DNA from 2 places in the Paenibacillus sp. GCM10028914 genome. Region 2 is predicted to be linked to the other one. Evidence: predicted binding sites of a transcription regulator. Region 2 holds the regulator's gene; the other holds the start of a gene.

Region 1 (12,114 bases), 200 kb from region 2:
TCTTTAGACTTCTATACCTTTCTCTATCACATTACTGTGATTCACGATACCCGTTTCATATCTCTTTTTCTCTTTACCTGTTCAGATAAATCTTCGTAACGGTCTATCTTACGAACACTTGCTATATCCACAGTTGCTGCATGTTTTGCAGCCTTCAATATTAATCAGCGAAGCGCCGCCGCAGGATGGACATAGATCGCGGGAAGCCGTCGCATGGCTCGCATGACCGCCATGACCGTGTCCAGCATCTGCAGTTAACTGCTCAGATGGAGCCATCGTTGCTGCAACTGGAGCTGGATCATAGTCATCCGAAATACCGCTTGCCACATGGGTTTCCAAGGCTTTAGCTACGGCATCCGCAATAGATTCTACACGGTTCGCGCCGAAGCCAATCGCTCCAGAGCCGCCGATACCCTTCAAGTGTTTGATCAACAATTCCACCTTGTTGCCATGATCTCCATAACGGAGGAACAAGGAGCAGACACGTCCCAAAGCTTCTGCCATAGCGAACACGTCAGAACCTGCTTTACCTACATTCAAGAAGATTTCGCCTGGAATGCCGTTCAAGTCATTGATTGTAATGTACGCCATGCCAAACGGTGTGTTAATCTTGTAAGTTGCGCCACGCAGGACTTGCGGGCGGCTCTTGTATTGTTTATCCAAACCGCTCTTGCCAGCAGCAGGAGCCTTGTTTACTGCGATACTTGCAGAAGCGCTCGCGGTTTCCGAACTTTCTTTCACTTCATTCTCAGGCACAGAGACTGCAGCTTCCGATTTATCTTCCTTTTTCTCCGTTTGGAGCACTTGCACATCGCGGCTACCGTCACGGTAGATCGTTACCCCTTTACATCCGAGGTCGAAAGCCAATTCATACAGACGTTCGGTCTCTTCTACTGTAAAGTCGGACGGGCAGTTCGCCGTCTTCGAAATGGAGCTGTCCACCCAGCGCTGAATAGCAGCTTGTGCACGGATATGATCTTCAGCGGACAGATCCATCGCCGTTACGAAGTAATCAGGCAACTCCTCACCTGGATGGTTATCAAGCCATTCTTGAGCAATCGGTACGAACTGCTCATCGAAACCAAGACGGCTTTGACGGAAATATTTAAATGCGAAATACGGCTCAATACCAGTAGACGTACCTACCATTGTACCTGTGCTGCCTGTTGGTGCTTGAGTAATCACCGTTACATTACGAGCACCTTTCGTGCGTACAGCTTCTTCTACTTCTGGGAATGCCTCAGACATGTTTTTCATAAATCCGCTTTGCAGATAAAGATCCGCATCGAACGCTAGGAAGGAACCTTTCTCTTCCGCAATATCCGCAGAAGCAAGATACGCTTCACGAGCAATGAAGCCATACAGTTTATCCAAGAATTCCAAGGATTCAGGGCTGCCATAACGAATGTTCAGCTTAATCATCAACTCAGCTAGACCCATTGTACCCAGCCCTATGCGGCGTTCATTCTTCTGGTTCGCTTCATTTTCCGGGAAATGATACGGTGTAGTATCAATAACATTATCCAAGAACCGAACAGAATAACGAGTTGTTGTCGCAAGCTCATCCCATGCCACATCGTGTTTCTCTTCATCATAGAACTTGGAGAGATTCATCGCGGACAAGTTACATACACCCCAACCAGGAAGCCCTTGTTCACCACATGGGTTCGTACAGATGATCGGATTGAAATACCAGCTGTTTGACATCTGATTGTAGTATTCCATAAATACAACGCCAGGTTCAGCGGATTTCCAAGCCGATTCAATGATTGTACTCCAGATTTCGCGAGCTTTCATCGTTTTGTAGGTGATGACCTTGCGGCCAGCTTGCTTCCATTTGTCTAAATCTCCGTCCCATAACTCATCATAGTCAGGTTCTGAAGTATCCGGGAATACAAGATCCCAATCCGCATCTTCCTTAACAGCTTTCATGAAATCATTACTTACGCATACCGACAGATTCGCATTGGTCACTTGACCCATCGTCTGCTTAACAGTGATGAAATCCATTACATCTGGATGCCAATCATTTATCATCAGCATGAGTGCACCACGACGGCTGCCCCCTTGCTCAATCAATCCTGTTGTATAGCTGAACAAGCCACCCCAAGAAACAGCACCACTGGAAGAACCGTTCACACCTTTTACAATCGCACGGCGCGGACGAAGAGATGAAAGGTTAATACCTACACCGCCTCCGCGGGCCATAATTTCAGTCATTTCAGATAAAGTTTTCATGATACCGCCACGGCTGTCCTTCGGTGAAGGAATAACATAACAGTTAAACAGAGTCAGCTCATCACTCGCACCTGCGCCTGCCGCAATCCGGCCGCCCGGAACCAATTTCCAATCGTCAAGAATATGACGGAATTTAGCCTTCCATTCTTCCTGCAATTCAGGTGTTGCTTCTGCCGATGCCATCGCAGCTGCCAAGCGATCCCACATTTCCTCAGGTGTCTTCTCAATGGTCAGCGTCAGTTTTTCCACATCTGCCTCCACCAATTCACCTTTACGGGTCTTCACGGTAACAAGGCGACCATCACGCTTCACAATTTCCCCAACCTCTTTGGTAGGGAACTTTGGATCATCCTTTGTTAGAACCAGAACCACATCGCCAACCTTGGCGTTATTGGAATCTGCATCTTTCCAGGCGTAACGGTCCAAAAATATTTTCTCACTTAAACCTTCCAGCCGCTGATTTTGCATCTTACTCAAAGCAACTACCTCCTATATAAACAATAAATTCTATAAATCCAAGTTTAAGCAGATATCATTTTGGTCTACTAAAACTTAACCCTATATGTACACCGCTTAAACGCAAAATAAAGCTCTTCACACCATATATAGTGTGCGAGATTCATTATACTATACTACATATGGATAAACCATGCCGAAGTTGTGAAATTTAAGGCTTGTATGCTTATTCATGTCACCCTGTCTTCTTTTTTCTTATTTATTCTCCTTATTTCATACTCCTTCTTTGAAAACGAATGAAAAATCGCCAAACACAGTATCCATGCGCTCTCAAGGCTATTTTGAAATCCTGAGAATAAACGGAAGGTTATGAAGACTTCATTTTTCGTCCATACTACGTATACACCGTTCGCCTTGAACCCTACAACGAGGAGGAGATATTGTGAACTATCAACCACCCATATCGGGATCTATTCAAGATTCGCGTCTCCCCGTGCCTGTGCATATTGACCGTTCATGGCTTGAAGAATTAGAGAATCGCCTCGACAAGGGCGGACCCTGGGGGGACTATCGTCTGTCACGGCTTGCCGTAATGGGAGAAGAATCCCGTCTTGTTACAAGTTTTGAGGAACTGCAATGCTTGAAATATATTGGCGAGCTTTCTCCGCTCCCACATCAGACAGATACCGCACGGCGTGTGTTGTTTGAAATGTCCGGCAGAGCCATTCTGGCCGATGAAGTTGGACTCGGAAAGACGATAGAAGCCGGCCTAATTTTAAAAGAATATATCGTTCGTGGCTTGGTCTCCAAAGTATTAATACTCGTACCCGCGTCCCTTGTATTGCAATGGGTCCGTGAGCTCAACTCCAAATTCGGTATCCCCGCCATCGCACAAAAAAAAGCATACTCCTGGGGCAATGACATCGTCGTTGCGTCCATGGATACAGCCAAGCGCGATCCGCATCAGGAGATACTGTTGAATGAAGAGTACGATATGCTCATTATCGATGAAGCGCATAAATTGAAGAACAAGAAAACATCCAACTATCAATTCATCCAGAAGCTGCGCAAAAAGTACTGTCTGCTGCTAACCGCAACTCCTGTTCAGAACGATCTCAGTGAACTATTCAATCTCATTACACTTCTGAAACCAGGTCAATTGGGACGGCAAGGTGATTTCTCGGCCAACTTTGTTCTAGACAAACGAAAGGCCAAAAATCAGGATCAACTCAAGGATGAATTGTCTAAAGTCATGATCCGCAACCGCCGGGGTGAAGGACCTGTAAAATTCACCAAACGGAATGTACGTAATGTTAGCCTCGAGCTTTCACCCGAAGAAAAATCATTATACGACGGTGTAACTTCTTTCGTCAAAGATCAGTATCAGGCATCAGGGGGAAATTTAAGCAGTATGCTCTCCCTTGTCACCCTTCAGCGCGAGGTTTGCAGCAGCCGGGATGCGGTCTTCGTTACGCTCGTTAATTTATCCAAGAAAATGCCCGAAGATTCCCCGCTGCGTGATAAAGTGTGGGAGCTTGTTCACTTGATCAAGGCAATCAAAGCGAATACAAAAGCCGAGAAAGCCATTGAACTGATTAAGAACATGAATGAAAAAGTCATTGTATTTACCGAATACCGGGCTACGCAGGAATATCTGCTCAACTATTTCCGTGATCACGGTCTAATCTCCGTTCCGTACCGGGGAGGTATGAACCGGGGCAAGAAAGATTGGATGATGGACCTGTTCCGCGGGAAAGCACAAGTTATGATTGCTACGGAAGCCGGCGGCGAAGGCATTAACCTGCAGTTCTGTCACCACATGATCAACTTTGATCTGCCTTGGAACCCGATGCGGGTTGAGCAGCGGATCGGACGGGTACACCGGCTTGGCCAGACGAACGACGTACAGATCTTTAATCTGTCTACTTCAGGCACAATTGAAGAGCATATCCTCAATCTTTTACACGAGAAGATCAATATGTTTGAAATGGTCATTGGCGGTCTTGACGTCATTTTGGAACGGTTCGAGAAGAAAGAATCCATTGAGAAGAGTCTATACAAAATTATGCTCGAATCCGCTAGTGACGACGAAATCCGAAACCGCCTTAGCTCCCTTGGGGACTCACTTCATCATATTAAACAAGACTTTGAACAAGAATCATCCCCAGAACCAGAATCTTTAAGAGAGGAAGAAGCCTAATATGACCATGACGCCGCAGGAGGTGCAACAGCACTTCATGGCCTATTTGGAAGCCACCGAATGCACCGTCATTGAGAAATCACCTGAGCACATCACTGTCAAGCTGTCTCCCCAAGCGGACAAAATGCTGACCAATCGCCCCTATTATTGGGGGTTTGTCGAACGAACCGGAGCACCAGCCGAGACACTTTCATTCAGTTTCGTATTTGATCCTGTCAAATATGACGAACGCTTAATCAAGCAAGCTGAATCCAGTCAAAATAATCAGCCTAACGTAGGGCAGGATCCTCTTCTCTCCCGCTATTATGGCAGCGCTCCTATTCTACCTGTCATCGGCCCTGGACGAATTCAGCGCGAAGATGTCATTTATGGCAGCCGCAGGCTGGCTCAAATTTGGGATGCCTCTCGTGAAGAAGGCAATTATTTGTATTTGTTCGAGCAGCCCGCTGAAGGGCAGCGTCCGAAAGTCCGCTCTGCTCCATACGAGCAGTGGCTTGGAATCTGCTTCAAGACCGAATTCAGCTGTGATCTAAAGCGTGAGGAGCTTCATTTTCTCGGCATTTCCTTATCGCGCAAGAAAATTATAGAGGACTTTCCTGCACAGCTTGATGGTCGGAACCTAACGCCCCGGCTTCCTGAGAATGTCCATGTCCGCCCTGCAACCTTAACCCTACAGCAAGCTGCCTCCATGCTTGAAGAGTATCTGATCAACAAACTGGCAAAACTGGACTATTCCTGGGCAGAACAAGCCAAGCTTCGTCTTGCCGAAGAACTGGATATCGTAGATAGTTACTATGCAGATCTGCTAAACGAGCCAGACGAAGAGAAAAAGATAGCCATACAGCAGCAATATCAAAGCCGTCGCTCCGAAATGCAGTGGCAGTATTCACCAAAAGTGAGCTTGTCCGCCATAAGCTGCGGCATGTTCCACCTATGTTCGTCCGGTAACGGGGTCTCTTGAGTTGCATCAACAAAAGAAGGCAAAAAAAGACCCCTTCTTTACCTACTAGCCGCGACATCTTGTAACAGCCTTTTTATGGCTTGTCCTATACAATAAATCTAATCTACATGTTACAAATTGTTGATTCACGGAAAGGCGGTTGTTCCTTGAAAGAATTCTCTTATCGATCCGTTATGACAGGGATTCGTGTCACTTTATCATCGATTTTGCTTACTGTAGCCGTATTTTCATCGTCATCTCCTTCAAATGCAGATGCTCCAGATACTTGTTCAGTTGGATGTACATCAGCAGCTCCATCTTTAGACGGCGGTTCTCATAACAACAGTTCAATATCAGCACTTCAGTTGGCTAGCTCAGCAGTTCCAGACCGATTGGAGACATTTACCGAACAGACAATTACTGATCTGGCAGAGCACTTGCCTTTCAAAAACTGGCAGGATGCAAGTCTGGACTACACCCCGCTTGGTCCAGGTACACACAGCTGGCTTATCACTATAGACGATGGAGTTAAGCCTCTTGGTTACCTAATTATTACATCAGATGATCTCGGGGGTTATATTTTAAGCGAATACGGGATCGGTTCCGAGCTTCCATACAGCTTAGCCCCACTCAAAAATACGCTAGCTTCAGCAGGGATTCTAAATACAGGTCAACAGAAAGATTCAACAACGCTTGATTCTCTTCCGCAAGGAAGTAAGCTTGAAGCACAGTATAATTCGATTACGCCTTATTGGAAGGTTACTCTTAAAGGTAAAGCACCGGTGTATGTTCACGCTGTGACAAATGATATTGTTCCTTCAGCCGCAAACAAGGCACCTTTCCCATCCCGAAAGACTAACATAAAATCTAGTGTACTCAGCTCATTAGAATCCTTAACATCATCGTCTGTCATAAACACTCAAGGTGAACAAGATCCATACTCCAATTTAAAATGGCTGACAAACCCCGTCCTTTCCGTCAAGAACGGCAATGACTTCATCCGGCTTCTCCGATCTGATAGCCGAAAGTCTCTCACCTTTACCACTAAAGATCAAAATGCCGCCTTTGGCGCTCCATTCAATCTGACCGGATGGCAGACCTGGTCTCCTAAAGATAAGCTCGGTGCAAAAATCATTTATGTCATGATCCCTCAACGAAACACAGATTTGATTCGGTTTATCCCCGCTCAGAATTTAATCGGTCTCGGCAAATTTCGTGAGGAAGCGAACACATTGAAGTAACTACTCAATCTTCCAGTACTTATTTAACATATTCTAATGAAAAAGGACGTACGCCAGATCAGGCATACGTCCTTTACATTTATCCTTTAGTACTTTTTTCTGTATCTCTTATGAATCACCCTGTCGATGACTTAAGTTTTATGTTTTTTTCTCTTTTTGGATGTCACATCTTCTTTCCACAACGATACTGAGAAAGGAATCATCCCAAACCAACGAACGGTCCACGGTTCCTTTTTCCGAACTTGTTTTCTTTCCGCTTTGGGAGTATCCATATAAGTTACGACACGTTCCGTTATATATTTTATAAGGTCATTGCTACTTGCCATAATAACCCTCCTTAAGCACTCATGTATTCGTGTTACCTTATCAGGATGCTCAGTTCTCAAGAAAATTAGACCCTAGCATGATTTCCGGTTTTTTGCACATCCTAAACCCTAGGAGATATGAATAAGAATACACATATCACAACGAAAGAGGGACACATCAAGATGAACAAACGAACATTACTGGCTGTGCTGGTGAGCATATCCCTCGCGCTTTCGTCGCCTTCACATCTGGTTAACGCAAATAATCCGACAGTTACCACAGCAGAAACCGTAGTCGGCATGAAGCACAATGAGGTACCGCTTCATGATCCTGCTACCGGATCCGAAGATTCTCTTTATTATGAATTGCTTATCCCAGAAGCACACCAACATCACCCCTTTCCTCATGATGTCATTCTGATAGATGTTGGACACGGGGGAATTGACGGAGGTACATCCTATGGCGACATACTTGAAAAAGATATAAATCTCGCCATATCGCGTCAGCTATTCAAACTCCTTCGCAGTGACGGGTATCATGCCGTGCTGAATCGCGATGCTGATTATGCGCTAAGTGAAGATAATCGCTGGCACGCCAGCCGTTCACGACATCGAAGAGATTTGCTTCAGCGCAAGCAGCTGAGTAGTGAAATTCCGACGAAGTTGGTTGTAAGTATTCATGTCAATTGGGGTAAGAACAAATCCAAGCGTGGAGGTCTCGTTCTTCATCAAGCAGAAGGTCGAAGCTATATGCTGGCACAATCTATACAACGACAGTTAAATCTGATGCATCAGAGCAGCCACCAAGTATCGGTAGGTAAACCCTTTTACCTGCTCAACCGAATCGAGGTTCCAGCTGTTATTATCGAGACGGGTTTCATCAGCAATGAAGAAGATCGAGAGAAGCTGACAAGTCCTAGCGGTCAAAAACAAATTGCGGAAGCGATAGCTAGTGGCATAGCCGATTATTTAGCGGCCCTTTAAAAGGGTCGTTTTTGTTATTTAAAATAACAAAAAGGGCGTATTTGGCTCATGTTCGAGCTAATAACGCCCTTTCATTTAGTATGATGGAAGGAGATTTGGCGATCCGTCAGACCTTTCTTGTACCAGCTCATGAATACCAACAAAAGTCACTTTTTGTTGAAGTTCATTTATCGTGCCAAGTAATGCAGCGGCTGTTCGCTCTCCGAAGACGCCAACATGCCCAATGGTAATGCAGGTCTTATTTTTTTCTGCATGCTCCGCTGCACTTCTAAGCTGTTTCGTTACATGCTGAACCGTATGCACATCATCCAGGAAGATATCATTCTTGATATTTGGCATTCCTTTTTCAGCGGCTAGTTTGCCAGTAACAGAGTGGTAATTCGTCTTGCTGTCAACAAAGAACAGTCCTCGCTCCTTGCAAACATCCAGCACAATGGACATAATCCGTTCATCCCCGGTAATTTTGGAACCCATATGATTATTCACTCCAATTGCATGCGGAACATGGTCGATGGCTTCTTCCATCCGTTTACGAACCTCTTCATTCGTCATTTTACTTGTAATAGCGCCGGGTCCGAGCCAATCTGCTTTGCCTTGCTTAGGTTCCATCGGCATATGAATAATCACATCATGCCCCCGCTTATGAGCTTCTTCAGCATCACTCTTACTTGTTGGCAAGAAAGGCATGACAGCAACCGTTATTTTGATTGGTAGCTTTAGCATCTGTTCGGTTCCTTTTTGATCATTGCCAAAATCATCAATTATAACCGCAAGTTTATGTTGAGACGTTGTCTTCCCTGGTTCTTCAGCCATTACCTTTGCTGGATATGCTCCCATCAGAGAGATGCTTAACATGGCAGCACATACTAACATCAAATATTTCCCTACATTTCGCATGAAGTTCTCCTTTCACTACAGATCCTGTCCTTAGTGTTTGAGAAAGAGGCAACAAATATGTAGTTGATAAATGCAAAAAAGACGTTTCCCTTAAGGGAAACGTCTTTTTTAAGGATGCGGTCGAGAGGACTCGAACCTCCACGGGGGTTAGCCCACACGGACCTGAACCGTGCGCGTCTGCCAATTCCGCCACGACCGCATATTCTCGATCACTACAACGATTTCTCATTGCGGCGACAAGATATATCTTATCACGCCATATATTTGGTGTCAACATTTTTTTAGGATCTTGATTAAATAATCAAAAAGGGGTTAAAATAAGAACATGAGTTCGTATCAGGTCTATTATTTCTAAATAAAGGCGGTGAGTATCCATGGCAATCACGGGAATTACAACGGAAGAAAGATCCCTAATCAAAAGCTATTTACTCCTCATTTTCATTCATAAAGTTTTTGAAAGAGACTGCCGAATTATTCAAGAAAGTGGTGTGTTCAAAACTCCTCAACTATACGTTGAAATTGTAGGCAATGGTGCCAAGCGAGCTGCTATTCTGCTACGTGAAATTAAACAGGAATTTGCAAGTCGCACGATCAAGGTATTCGAAATACAGCGAGGACTTCATGGAATCGAGGCACGTTATGCCTGTCGTGGTTATGTCGGCAGTATAGAGCTGCTGTGGCCAACCTTCCGTGAAGAAATGATGTCCCGAATGCGTGCTTATCTTGGTCTCACACAAGTAGACACAGAATCTAAACAAGCTGCTACAGTAAGTCTTTAATCATCTACATTGTTGCTTATCATAAAAAACCGTCTCCAACCAGTAAGTAATCGGTTATCGGAGACGGTTTATTTTATTTCATAAATCCATTTGTACTATATCTTTGTTTCTAAGCCAAAGGGCTTGTCCGCGGTTCGTCATAAAGCTGATAGCTGTAGCTTCGATCAAGCTTCACTACACGACGATTCCGCCTGCGGATAATAACATGCTCCGGGTCCCAAGCAACGACAATACCAATAACATCGTTACTTTCAATGTCGTCCCGAACTACACGGACTCTATCTCCTGAGAGACGGAGTGCATTCAACTGCTCGTCACTTATCATACTCAATTGCTCCTTTCCATCGCATGTCCGAACTTAAATTATTCTCTTATTTCTCAAAAAAGAGACCTAAATGGACTCATTTAGGCCTCTTGAGTGTGTTATAGAAGGCATGAACACTCTGACAAATGTTACTCCCTGTGTACCTACTGCCGTTGTGCAGGTTCGATACTATCATTTGTCTCAAACCAAAAATCAAGCACGGTTGCTGACATGACTCTTTTCTCAACGTATTCCACCTGCTGCGGTGTAAATTGTTGTCTCCAATCATAGGATAGTTCCTCACACAATCCAGCGATTGTTAGCAATTCAGACCATGCAACATAACGCTTATACCAGAAGAACTGAGGATGTTCAATCATATAGGGATAAAGATCATCAAATTCTGTATGTTTACAATCCAAAGCACGTTCAAAATGTACCTTCGCACCATTCAGCTTCTCAATCAAAAACGGCTCGGTTACCGGTTCTTTCCCCATTGTGTTGCCTCCTCTCTCTTTCCTACCCTTTTATTATATGATAAAAAAACGGGTCCGAAAAGAAGTTGTTAAGATTTTAGGCTTGTTTTAGATGAAATCGAAAATAAAACAACTCCAGAAAAGTTAGTCCGCAAACGAGATTTTCCCGTCTTCCAGTGAAGAGATTTTAACTAATGACTCAACCTCAATTCCCTGTTCACGGATTGTTCTTGCACCTGCTTGGAAGCTCTTCTCAATGACAACACCGAGACCTATTAACTCTGCACCAGCACGCTCGATAATTTTTATTAAACCACGAGCTGCATCACCATTAGCGATAATATCATCAATGAATAATACCTTATCGGACTCTCCGATATATTGGCGGGACATCATAATATCCGTAACGATCCCTTTCGTAAATGAAGGAACACGTTCGCATAATGCATCAGGATCGGCCAGCAGTGTTTTTTTACGCCGTGCAAAAACCATAGGTACGCCAAGCTCTAGCGCCACAGCGAAGGCAATGGAAATGCCCGAAGACTCTAGTGTGACAACTCTGGTGACACCCTTATCCTTGAAACGGGCTGCAAATTCCTTACCCATCTCCACCATCATAGCTGGATCCACCTGATGTGTAAGCAAAGCGTCAAGCTTAACAACTTGATCTGATACAATCACGGCTTCCTCTATAATCCGCTTCTTCAACCAATCCATTATATGACCTCCCACGACAGTCCTTTCTCGTAAAAGTACCATATCCGAACTTGTCCAGCAAGTGTTATGGTCATTCAAAATGGACAAGATGGAGTCATGTCCCGAGTCGACCGGGCATACCTTGTACTAATGCGGTATGTTAGCCTGACCACATCGAACAAGGGGGCTTCTAAGTGAACAATAAGATTCGTGTCTTCCAGATAGCTTTTACATACATAGGTACAATTGTAGGTGCAGGCTTCGCAACGGGCCGTGAAATATTACAATTTTTCACCCAATATGGTCATATAGCAACCCTAACTATCCTTCTATCCACTGGGCTATTTATTTGGCTGGGGACCAGAATTATGACACTCTCCAGAAAAATAAAAGCTAAATCATACGAGGACCTAAACAAGCATTTGTTCGGGGAGCGTGCCGGAGGATGGATTAGTCTAATCATGCTTGTGATTCTAATCGGAGTAAACTCCATTATGTTGGCCGGCGCTGGAACTGTTTTTATGGAAAATCTAAATCTGCACTATCAGACTGGGCTAATCTTAACCATGATCGGAACCTTTTTCATCCTTCGCAAAGG
Region 2 (12,114 bases):
GGGTTGGCACCCGGCGCCCATACCATCGCCACATTGTCCTTTGCTTCTTCCCGAAACACCTTTGCAACCAGACGAAACTTCTCGATATATTTCTTCGGGTCACCATTCCACTTCACCCAGGCACCGTTCATCTCATTGGCAAAGCGCAGAAAAACGGGTACGCCCGAATCTCCGATTGTACGCGCCAAGTTTCGGAGGCAGGCATCATCCTTAACCTGGTCCAACCCCTTGATTGGCTCCAGTCCAATTTGAAGCGCCGTGCCACTAGCCGCCGCACGTTCTAAGTGTTTAGCCAGCAGAGAAGGATCGCTGCCATAGTTGAAGTATAGAAGATAGGCTGCATGTTTCTTCCCCGTCATGAGTGGGAATTGCTCGGTAAAGTATTTGCCCTGCTTCGGGTCGTTCACCGCCTTATCCAGTTCTGCATACGCACCGATCAATGCGCCATTAGTTGGTACAAATTTTGTGCCGCCATAGGTTGTTCCTCGGCTAGCCGGCTGCTCCACAAAAAGCTTTGCTGTACTGCGCAGCAGATTGGCCTTCCGCTTGGCAGCTATGCTGATCTGCGTCTGGTTCGCCCTCCCTGAATATTCGGCCTCCAAATCCCAGTTGGCTACCGCATTGTCGTACTGCTTCAGCCCTTTATAACAGTCGCCGATCCGGCGGTATATCTGAGCAGCATTACCGAATTCTTTATCCTTTATAAATGTCGGTCCAATCCGCTTGTATTTGGCTATTGCCTCGTTATACTTACCCTTGGCCTCCAGCTTCTGCGCTTCCTTGTATACTGTCCAGACGCTGGCCGCCTGTGCTTCATCTGTGTTGAAGGGCGTTAGGCCAAGCACCATAATAGCCAATGCTAACACCATTTTAAGCAGCCACGCTGCTCTCCCTGACCTAATTTCTAGTTGCCTTCCTTGCATGATGTTTCCCCCGTCTCTTCTGTGTCCGTGTAGAATGGTGATGAAATATGTTGAACATTGTCAAATAAAAACAAAATTTATCATACCAGATTATACCACTGAGGGGAATGAGCAAAATCTAAGAAACCTTCTAGGAGCGGTTCTCTATGATGTGGAATGTCAGCAAACTTCTTTCAACAATATAAGCGTGGCGCCCGTCGACGTGTTGCGTTATTTTTTACAGTAAAATAACCTCCCGTAACTGTGCATACGGCTACGGGAGGAGTTAAGCTTTCGTTTCTATTACTTATATAACGTAAACATAGTATTACGTTTGATCCACTTGCCAGTTGATGACAACGTCATAATCCAAGCCTTTGGTCTTCGCAAGAATTTTCAGCCTGATTATTGACGAACATCAATATCATATTATCCTTGAAAAAACATCAAGAAAACCCTTGATTCCTCAAGGGTTTTCTTCTATCAAGCCTAGGGGGATCGAACCCCTGAACTCATCGCTGCCAGCGATGCGCTCTACCACGGATGTTCATTTACACACCATCAGTTTAATCCTCAATTAGTCAAATGTACTCTAACAAAAAGTCTTTTATCACTCAGTAAATATTGCAAGGTTCTCCAACGTGGATCGTAAACCAACGTCATGATCTTCTTTTCGTATCCCTTCAGGGACATCCTCACAAATGACAGTCACTTTTGTTCCTTCTGGATGGGCTTCTAGTAGCCATTTTTGGATCATCTCACCAGAGAATCGCGTGTCCTCTGAATGAAAATGAACTGTTTTAACAATTCGTTCATCTGGAATTAGCTCCAAAAATTCTCCTTCAGTGACATCTTTATTTTCTGAGGTTTTTCCCTGTATCTCTTCATCCCCTTCGTAGATAAGAGTCATATTATAAACGCCGCCTTCCCTTGCATCAAATGTATCGATTTGAGCAGACATTCCTTCTGGTGGAAGCCATAAAATGAGCGCTTCTGGTTTCAACATTGCCTGATAAATTACTTGTGCTGATGCCTTAATGACTCTTGAAGCAGTATCAATTCTTTTGTTAGTATATGCATCTACCATGTAACTACCTCCTTAGTTCCCTTTTTTCTTCACCTATAAAAATATGTTCAACAGCATACTCAATTCATTCATTTAATCACAGCATATTTAACATGGATAATACCCGTTCCCTCGATTACTTCATTTGATTCGAGAGTGACACTTCCCTGACTAATATGATCAAATAATCGTGTACCTTTGTCAAGCAATGTTGGCGCATTATGAAGATCGAGCCCATAGGGGGATGTATGAATCTCGATTGTATGCTGACGATGCCGATCCTCCGCATACTTTAGTGGTAAATTCAGACGCCGTGCTCCTCCGTGAGGCAAATTCTAAGAAGCTTCTTCATCCACTCCGTCAGCGCGGGCGGACCCATAGGGGTTCATCACTCCTAGGCAATCCACCAAAACAAAAAAACCACCTCAACAGAAGTGGTTTGAATTATTGTTTTGGTGGAGCCTAGGGGGATCGAACCCCTGACCTCATCGCTGCCAGCGATGCGCTCTCCCAGCTGAGCTAAGGCCCCATAACATATAGGTTTCTTTCAAAACAGTACTTTAATAATATATCACAGCATTTTATGACGTGCAACCACAATTTAAGACACAAAAAAAGCCCTCCATTCCATGAGGACTCCTTTCCCTAAAGGGTGCTGGTGTTGAACACATTAGCCATTTGTGTCAGGCAATGCGTCTTTGGACAGCAGACCCTTTAGCTCTTTCATAAACATGTTGATGTCTTTGAATTGGCGGTACACGGAAGCGAAACGTACATAGGCTACTTCATCCACCGTGTACAGTTGTTCCATCAAAAGCTCACCGATCTGGCGGCTCTCCACCTCAGCAGCAGCTGTCTTACGAAGCGAACTTTCCACCTCGGAGACGATCATATCCAGCTGATCCACGGATACAGGTCTCTTCTCGCAAGCACGGATTAATCCGCGCAGCACTTTCTCCCGACTGAACTCCTCACGGCTACCATCTTTCTTAATGACCATGAGCGGGGTCTCCTCCACCATCTCAAATGTAGTAAAACGACGACTGCACAGCTCGCATTCTCTACGGCGGCGGATGGACTTGTTCTCATTAGCGGGACGCGAATCAAGCACCTTCGTTCCAGCATGACTGCAGTATGGACATTTCATAAAACTTAATCACTTCCTTCGAATGAACTAATCTAATTGTCTTCAAACTAATTTCCAGAAAATGTAGTATGGTTGGTTGTTATGAAGATTGCAATTCCGAGACATAATACTTTTACCAACTCAAGGAGGTGAACAGATATGGGACAAGGAAGCAAAAGCTCTAACAACCTGGTAGTACCTCGTGCAAACGGTGCCCTGGAGCAAATGAAATATGAGGTTGCTCAAGAACTAGGCATCAGCATTCCACAAGACGGTTACCAAGGTAACATGACTTCTTACGAGAACGGTTCGATCGGGGGGTACATTACCAAACGTCTGGTAACCCTGGCCGAGCAACAACTGGCTGGACAATATTCCGGTCAATAATTAATTCTTTATCCAAAAGAGTGTTGGGCGGCTTGATCATTCAAGCCCTCCAACGCTCTTTTTAATATTAGAAATGATCATATACCTCGGTATATTGATTATAATAATAAACGACCCTTTGTACATAGTGGCGGGTTTCACCAACCGGGATGTCTTTAACGTTCTCATACGTTCCGTCCCATAGTCCTTTTTTCATCCAGCTTCGAACATTTCCTGGCCCAGCATTATAGGCAGCAATCGCAGCAATCGGATTTCCATCCATTTGTTCATGAAGCTTCTTGATGTACCAAGTACCAAGCTGGATGTTGGCATCCGCTTCATGTTTAAGGTCATCTAGGGTCACCGTAGGCAGATTGGCCATTTCCATCGCCCATTGCGCTGTATCAGGCATAAGCTGCATGATACCTAGCGCTCCTACCTTGGACTCTTTACCCGGTTTATAGTTTGTTTCTACACGGATAATGGAAGCCACAAGAAATGGATCAACCTCATAATGAATAGAATGCTTCCTAATTTGTTCTTTATAATAAATCGGATAAATCCATGTCATCCAGACGTTATTTAAGAAGAGTACCGCGATAAAAGATATCAGCAGAGGCAGAAGAACACGTTTTTTTCGTAGCCATCCCAATTTCATAATTCAAACAACCTGTTCCATAGCTTGTCCACCTGCTTGCTTGTCTCTTCTATGGTTCCACTGTTGTCTATTACATAATCTGCGATTTGCTTCTTCTGCTCAATATCCATCTGGCTGTTCAACCGGGCTTCAGCCCGCTCTTTCGTAATATCATCTCGTTCCATAAGACGCTGAAGCTGCTTTTCTCTTGGTACATAAACAACAATAACCTTCTCAAAAAGAGACTGCAGTTCCGACTCGTACAACAATGGAATATCCACGACGACCAGCCGTTCTGGATATGCTGCCTCATGCTCAGCCATCTGTTTCCGAATCTCTTGGCGAATGGCAGGATGCGTGATCCGATTTAACGCAAGCCGCTCTTCATGATTATTAAAAATAATCTCTCCAAGCCTCTTCCTGTCCAATTGTCCATCTGCCAGTATGATATCTTGTCCAAAGTGTGCGGCCACCTCTGCCAACACCGGATGACCCGGGAGCATTACCTCCCGAGCAATGATATCTGCATCGACGAGAAGCGCTCCCTTCCGGATTAGCATGGAGGACACGGTGCTCTTTCCTGTCGCAATTCCCCCGGTTAAACCGATATTCATGTTTTCACCTCATAACAGCTTCATTATACCCATGAAGATTAATAATAACGCTGGCAGATACGAGATGTACCTCATACCGCCTTTAGAAGCGACCCGAAACCCGGTTCTCATACCGAGCACGAGAAACACTCCACTAAAAAGTGCGACTACTCCAGCAGTCAGTAATGGAGAGAATCCAAGCATCGCAGCGCCCAGCCCGGCACCAAAGGCATCGAGAGATAACGCGATACCAAGCCACATGGCCTCCCACGACGATATACTACCGGAGTCATCCATATCTGCACGAGAAGGACTTCGCAATATTTGAATAACAAGCCCGAGCTTACGGATTTCTAATGAGAATACAGCCGTATGTCGCTGTTCACCTGTTCCTTCAACATGTTCTGTAAGTTCGGTTTTACGTATTAGTTGCGGTATCTGTTCAGGCTCACCCACTTGCTCACGTGAAGAACGGATATGCTGGATAACGGACCAGCCTCCCAGAGCGATAAGAATGATCGCACCTAACATCGAAGCGATTGAAGGTGAGAATACACGCTGAAGCAGTGCCCCTGCTTGCATTGATATACCGAGTACTAGACCCGAACATACCGAAATAATGAATACCGACAATAACGGGATTTTCGTTTTACGCAGCCCATATGTAACGCCAGCTCCAAAGCTATCCAAGCTTAGTGCCATCGCCAGCAGTACTGGTGCAAAAATTAGACCGAGCACCCTTTTCCCTCCTCCGGCCCAGAAGCGTATAATTTGTTCATACGTCTTCGGCTAGTTCTCCAAGTACGATAGTATATGGATAGAGGATAGGATGGGTGCACGCCTATTATTTGCGCTTAAGTTGTTGACAACGTGGACAGAAATGGGTTCCTCGGCCGCCTACAACCGTCTTCTCAACAGGCAAGCCACAGTTGTGGCAAGGCTCGTTCTTCCGGCCGTATATACGCAGGCTATGCTGGAACATGCCCATTTCTCCTTGCCCGTTAACATAAGATTTAATCGACGATCCACCAGCTTCAACAGCCTCTGACAGCGTATCGATTATAGCGTGATATAGAGACTCTAATTCAGCATCATTTAGTGAATTGGCCGTCCTTTCGGGATGAATTCCCGCACGGAAAAGTGCCTCATCTACATAAATATTACCGATTCCAACAACGTATGCCTGATTTAGCAAGACAACCTTGATCTTTGTCTTTTTCCCGCTAATAATATTCTTGAACTCCCCAAGCGTAAACGTATCATCTAGCGGTTCAAAGCCCAGCTTGGAAAGCGGAGGATTGTTAAATTCCTCACCTGAAGCGAATAGATGCATCGTTCCGAACTGACGAACATCCTTATAACGCAATTCGGTTCCATCATCAAAATGGAAAATAACATGTGTATGCTTCTCTACTGGTTCATCAGAGGAGTATAGGCCATACCGCCCCTCCATCCGAAGGTGGGAGACAAGCACTAAACCGTCCAGCTTGATTCTTAGAAACTTGCCTCGTCTTTCAACCCCCTCGATGGTATGGCCTTGGAGCATGAAAGCAAATGCTTCGGCATCGTCAGGTCGCTGTATAATTCGCGGTAAATTAACAGTGACACGATCTATATGTTTTCCTTTAATCAGTTGATTTAATGTTCTTTTAACCGTTTCTACTTCCGGTAATTCCGGCATGATGTCTTCACCTCTACCCTATTATACCGGATACGAAGCGTTTGCTGCATCACGGTTTTTGGAAAAAGAATTCCAGCTAACTTACTTCGCCTCGTACCAGTTCTCGCCGTAGCTCACTTCCGCTTTTAAAGGAACAGCCAGCTTCAATGCATTGCCCATCACTTCCGGAACAAGTGCTTTCATTGTTTCCATCTCTTCTTCAGGAACCTCAAACACCAATTCATCATGTACCTGAAGCAGCATACGGCTTTTCAGCTGTCGCTCGTTCAGCGCTTTATCCATATGAACCATAGCCAATTTAATGACATCTGCTGCCGTACCTTGGATTGGCGTATTCATTGCTGTCCGTTCAGCAAATGATCTGAGATTAAAGTTGCTTGCATTAATTTCAGGCAAATAACGTCTGCGTTCGAGCAGTGTTTTTACATAACCATCCTGCTTTGCCTGCTTCACAATCTCATCCATATAACGGCGAACACCTTGATATACCTCAAAGTACTGATCGATAAACTTAGCTGCCTCTTTTCTTGTAATATTCAAGTTTTGAGACAAACCGTAGTCACTGATTCCATACACAATACCAAAGTTAACGGCTTTAGCCGAACGACGCATATTTGAGTCCACTTCTTCCTCACTTACCCCAAATACGTCCATTGCAGTCTTGGTATGTATGTCCATATCGTGCAGGAACGCTTCTTTAAGGCGATCGTCGTCCGAAATATGTGCCAGCACACGCAGTTCAATCTGGGAATAGTCCGCAGCAAGAATGGACCAACCTGGCTCCGAAGGAACGAATACTTTACGGAGCTTGCGCCCTTCCTCCAAACGGATCGGAATGTTCTGAAGGTTCGGAAATTGACTGCTAAGCCTTCCTGTCGCTGCAATCGTCTGACGATAGTACGTATGCACTTTGCCTGTTTCATCTGAGATCTCTTTAAGCAAACCTTCTACATAAGTGGACTGCAATTTGGCAAGTGTACGATAATTAAGAATATGCTGTACAATTTCATGATACGGCGCAAGCTTCTCAAGCACTTCCGCATCGGTAGAATATCCAGTCTTCGTTTTTTTAATAACCGGAAGTTCCAGTTTTACGAACAATATCTCACCTAACTGTTTCGGTGAATTCAAGTTGAATTCCGTTCCTGCAATCTCATATATTTTCTCAACAAGCGCTTTGATCTGCTCTTCGAATTCACGGCCAAGCTGCTTCAAATCCTCCACATTAACCGCTATTCCCTGCTTCTCCATGTCAGCAAGAATTCGGGAAAGTGGCATTTCGAGATCATGGAAGAGCGGCAGCATTTCATTACTTGTCAGTTCCTGCTCCTGCAGCGGTATAATTTTGGCTATCGCTTCACATTTCCGCGCCAGATGTTTACTGAGCGTTTCTACATCCGGAATTTTATACTTTGCCCCTTTACCAAACACCTCTTCATCAGAAGGAAGGAAAGAGAGACCATATTTTGCTGCTAAACCACTAAGTGTCTGGTTCGAATCCGTAGGATCCAGCAAATACGCTGCCAGATGAACATCAAAGGAAGCGCCAGCAAAAGCAATTCCCTGCCAGTGCAGTGCCAGATCAATCCGATGGAGATCATATCCCCGTTTAGGCACATTGTTATCTGCCAGCCAGTTTCGAATCGGTTCTGCTCCATCTTCTTTGAGCACTTCAAATGGGACATAATAATGAAGACCTTCCGCTGCAAGTACAATTCCAGTCACACTCGCATGATGTGGATTATCTCCATGAGTCTCAACATGCATGAATTGTACCTGTTCCAAGATCTCAGCTACCTTCGGTAATAAATCTGCATCTACGGTTACAACTTCAATCTCGGCTTGTGGCTGCGTCTGCTCTGCCGAACCATTCCCTCCGGCATTAAGATTAAGGCGTTCTAGTAGCGATTTGAATTCCAGCTTCGCAAGTGCAGGACCGGCGGTTTCCTGATTCAGGCCATCAAACTGCATATCCGACCATGACTGTGTAAGAGGAACCTCTCGAAAGATCGTCGCGAGCTTCTTACTGAGAATAGCGGATTCCGCGTTATCTTCAATTTTTTCTTTCATTTTACCTTTTAGTTCGCCCGAACGCTCCAAGACCTGTTCAACCGATCCGAATTCATGAAGCAGCTTGAGCGCTGTTTTCTCACCTACACCCGGCACACCTGGAATATTATCGGATGCATCGCCCATCAAGCCTTTCAAATCGATAATTTGTTCTGGTGTAAGGCCATATCGTTCCTGAATTTGCGGCGGACCGTATGTCTCGATTTCCGTTACCCCTTTACGAACCATCGCAATTTCGACATGCTCAGAGGCTAGTTGAAGCATATCCTTATCCCCGGAAACAACCATGACCTTTCGTCCTTCTTCATCAGCTAATCGGGTAATCGTGCCGATAATATCATCCGCTTCATACCCACTGATCTCGAATTGAGCCACCCCGAGTCCCTGCAGCAACTCTTTCAAAAGTGGGAACTGTCCGGACAACTCCGGCGGTGTTTTCTCCCGTTTCCCTTTATAATCCTGAAAATCTGCATGTCGGAACGTCTCTTTCCCCGCATCAAAAGCAACCATCATATGTGTAGGCTTATGCTCGTCAATAAGACGAAGCAGCATTGTCGTAAATCCATAGACTGCGTTGGTCTGCTGCCCACTCGCATTCGTAAGTGGAGGCATCGCAAAAAATGCACGATAAATAATGTTATTTCCATCAATTACAATCAACTTGTCCATTCAGGCACCTACCCCTTTATAACTTCCTTCCCACATGATAACATAGGTTCCCCTGAAAACCGAAGACCGAGGACCATCCCCTTGTATATTCATCGGATAAATCTTAATTCATCCCTATATTCTACGTATTTCCCCACAAAAAAACGCTGGCTTACGCCAGCGCTCATTAAGACTTTATTGGTTGAGGTCAGGACGATGACCCGTTACTAGGTATACGGTACTCTCCCCAATGTTTGTTGCGTGATCAGCAATCCGTTCGATGTATCGTCCGACCATCACTAACAGCATTGCTTGATTGGCAGCCTCCCGGTCACCTGTCAGATGAGAGAACAAGTCATGAAGTATGACGCTGTACAGCTGGTCTATCTGATCGTCATCCTGTGCCATTTTGTAAGCTAGATCCGTATTTTCAGTTAAATACGACTCAATGGATTCCGATATCATGGATATTACCAGTTCAGCCATACGCGGAATATCCACGAGCGGCTTGATCAGCTTCTGACCTTGCAATCGAATCGTAACTTTCGCGACATCACGAGCTAGATCACCCATTCGCTCTAGGTCGCTCGCAATTCGAAATGCAACCAAGATACGGCGCAGATCCTTCGCTACAGGCTGCTGTGTTAGAATAAGGCGGGACCCGATATCCATAATCTGCTCTTCCATAGCATTCAGCTCGGCATCGAGCTTAACCACATTTTGAGCTTTATCCGTATCCAATGTTTGAAGAGATGACACAGCCGCTGTCAAAGCCTCTTCCGTATGCTTACTCATATCCCTCAATAATGATTTCAGTTCATCAAGCTGTTGATCAAACTCAATTCTCCGGATCATGTTATCTTGCCCCTCCAATACGTAATTTTTAACAAATCATTAACCGAATCGACCAGAAATATAATCCTCTGTCCGTGCATCAGAAGGTGTTGAGAACAACACATCTGTATCTGCAGATTCAATCACTTCACCATTTAGGAAGAATACTGTACGCCCTGATATCCTTGCAGCCTGATGCATGTTGTGGGTTACCATTACTATCGTATATTTACTTTTCAGCTCCTGGACTAATTCCTCAATTTTCAAGGTAGAGATCGGGTCCAAGGCAGAGGTTGCTTCGTCCATCAGTAGAATATCAGGCTGAACCGCAAGGGCACGTGCGATGCACAAACGCTGCTGCTGTCCTCCGGATAGGCTGAATGCAGACCGTTTCAAGTAGTCTTTCACTTCATCCCATAATGCTGCCTGTTTTAAACTTTGTTCTACGATTCCATCAAGCTCAGACTTGTTGCGAATACCGTGCAAACGCGGTCCATAAGCGATATTGTCATAGATCGATTTCGGAAAAGGATTCGGCTGCTGGAACACCATGCCGACCTGTTTACGAAGGGCTTCCACATGAACCTCCTCGCTGTAAATTTCCGTGCCGCCGATCTTTACACTACCTTCGATACGAGTAGCCGGAATCATATCGTTCATCCGATTAAGTGTACGCAGCAATGTTGATTTACCACAACCTGACGGACCGATAAAGGCAGTTACGGTCTTCTCAGGAATATCTAGATCCACATTTTTTAGCGCATGATAGGTGTCGTAATATAAATTCAATTTCTTAATTTTAATGATAGCTTCCATAGAATAATCATGTCTCCTTCTTCTGAACATTCACGTTATGAATATGGCTGATTCAGTCAAGTCTTAGGTGTTCTTCTGGTATTTGTTCCGCAGCCAAATGGCAGTCAGGTTCATGATGAACAACATGATTAACAGCAAGATGATACCCGAGGCAGCTAGATCATGGAATTCTTCACTTGGTCTTGATACCCAGTTGAATATTTGAATCGGCATGACCGTGAATGAATCCAGTAGATTTTCCGGCAAAAAGGCAACGTATGTCAGTGCACCAATCATGATCAGTGGTGCAGTTTCCCCAATCGCCCGGGAAAGTGCCAGAATAACACCTGTCATAATGCCCGGCATTGCAGATGGTAGAACCGATTTCGAGACCGTTTGCCATTTCGTTGCACCGAGCGCGTAAGAACCATCTCGTCGGTTTTTCGGTACGGCGCGAAGCGCCTCTTGTGCAGAAACAATAATGATCGGAAGAACAAGCAGCGTCATGGTCAAGGCACCTGACAGCAGGCTTCTTCCCAATCCCATTCCCCGTACAAAAATCGCAAGTCCAAGAATACCATATATAATAGAAGGAACGCCTGCGAGTGTGCTGATATTAAGCTGGATTAAACGCACCCAACGGCTTTTCCCTGCATACTCTTCCAGGAATATTGCGGCGCCCACCCCAAGGATAAAGGATAAGGGAGCCATCAACAGAAGCATATAGATTGTGCCTACAATCGGTGACTTCATTCCTGCCCGTTCCGCTCTACGCGATGGATAGTTCGTAAAAATCTCTGGTGATAATCTGTGAAGACCATCCATTAAGATCGATATGATTAAAGCCATCAAGGCTACTATACCAATACTTGTGCATACGAGAAAAACAAGGTGCAGGATGCGGTCGCCGCGGCGTCTCCTTGTAATACCTTTGGTTTCGCCCAGATTCATAGATTCCATCTAGTATTCCTCCCTGAAGCGGCGAGCAACCCACTGCGCCAAGATGTTAAGCAAAAAGGTAATGACAAACAATGTCAGACCTACGGCAAAAATTGTTCCATATTCAACCGTTCCCCGCGGAACATCCCCACTGCTGACCTGAACAATATAAGAGGTCATTGTCTGAATACTATTCAGCGGATTAGCCGTCAGTTGTGGTGTGGCCCCAGCTGCAACGGTAACGATCATCGTCTCACCGATTGCGCGCGAGAATGCCAGCACGAACGAAGAAACAACGCCAGACATCGCTGCTGGCAGCACAATTTTGAGAGCTACTTCAAACCTAGTGGCACCCAGTGCATAAGCTCCGTGCCGGAGGCTCTTCGGAACGGCTCTCATTGCATCTTCACTAAGTGATGAAATCATAGGCAGTACCATGATACCTACCACAATACCC

What was found. The regulator NrdR, encoded in region 2, represses ribonucleotide reductase genes. The targets are predictions, from matches to a motif close to AACACNATATATNGTGTT.
Region 1: ACFQV5_RS17950 (adenosylcobalamin-dependent ribonucleoside-diphosphate reductase) is a predicted target of NrdR. The motif match lies at 2,834-2,851, and genes of this name have one in related genera.

The regions. Positions count from the first base shown of each region.
Region 1 is NZ_JBHTFO010000017.1:90,555-102,668, forward strand. It holds gene ACFQV5_RS17950 (adenosylcobalamin-dependent ribonucleoside-diphosphate reductase) at 109-2,706, opposite strand; gene ACFQV5_RS17955 (DEAD/DEAH box helicase) at 3,137-4,894, shown strand; gene ACFQV5_RS17960 (YqhG family protein) at 4,896-5,855, shown strand; gene ACFQV5_RS17965 (hypothetical protein) at 6,002-7,075, shown strand; gene ACFQV5_RS17970 (YqzE family protein) at 7,207-7,401, opposite strand; gene ACFQV5_RS17975 (N-acetylmuramoyl-L-alanine amidase family protein) at 7,564-8,364, shown strand; gene ACFQV5_RS17980 (divergent polysaccharide deacetylase family protein) at 8,440-9,201, opposite strand; tRNA gene ACFQV5_RS17985 (tRNA-Leu) at 9,377-9,460, opposite strand; gene ACFQV5_RS17990 (YhjD family protein) at 9,636-10,040, shown strand; gene ACFQV5_RS17995 (hypothetical protein) at 10,150-10,365, opposite strand; gene ACFQV5_RS18000 (hypothetical protein) at 10,509-10,841, opposite strand; gene ACFQV5_RS18005 (xanthine phosphoribosyltransferase) at 10,965-11,537, opposite strand; gene ACFQV5_RS18010 (YkvI family membrane protein) at 11,711-12,114, shown strand, end outside.
Region 2 is NZ_JBHTFO010000017.1:295,378-307,491, forward strand. It holds gene ACFQV5_RS18800 (glycosyl hydrolase) at 1-923, opposite strand, end outside; gene ACFQV5_RS18805 (SRPBCC domain-containing protein) at 1,513-1,989, opposite strand; gene ACFQV5_RS18810 (hypothetical protein) at 2,058-2,300, opposite strand; tRNA gene ACFQV5_RS18815 (tRNA-Ala) at 2,422-2,497, opposite strand; gene nrdR (transcriptional regulator NrdR) at 2,639-3,115, opposite strand; gene ACFQV5_RS18825 (alpha/beta-type small acid-soluble spore protein) at 3,254-3,481, shown strand; gene ACFQV5_RS18830 (lytic transglycosylase domain-containing protein) at 3,549-4,112, opposite strand; gene coaE (dephospho-CoA kinase) at 4,115-4,711, opposite strand; gene ACFQV5_RS18840 (MntP/YtaF family protein) at 4,721-5,392, opposite strand; gene mutM (DNA-formamidopyrimidine glycosylase) at 5,535-6,371, opposite strand; gene polA (DNA polymerase I) at 6,453-9,110, opposite strand; gene phoU (phosphate signaling complex protein PhoU) at 9,285-9,944, opposite strand; gene pstB (phosphate ABC transporter ATP-binding protein PstB) at 9,984-10,739, opposite strand; gene pstA (phosphate ABC transporter permease PstA) at 10,803-11,678, opposite strand; gene pstC (phosphate ABC transporter permease subunit PstC) at 11,679-12,114, opposite strand, start outside.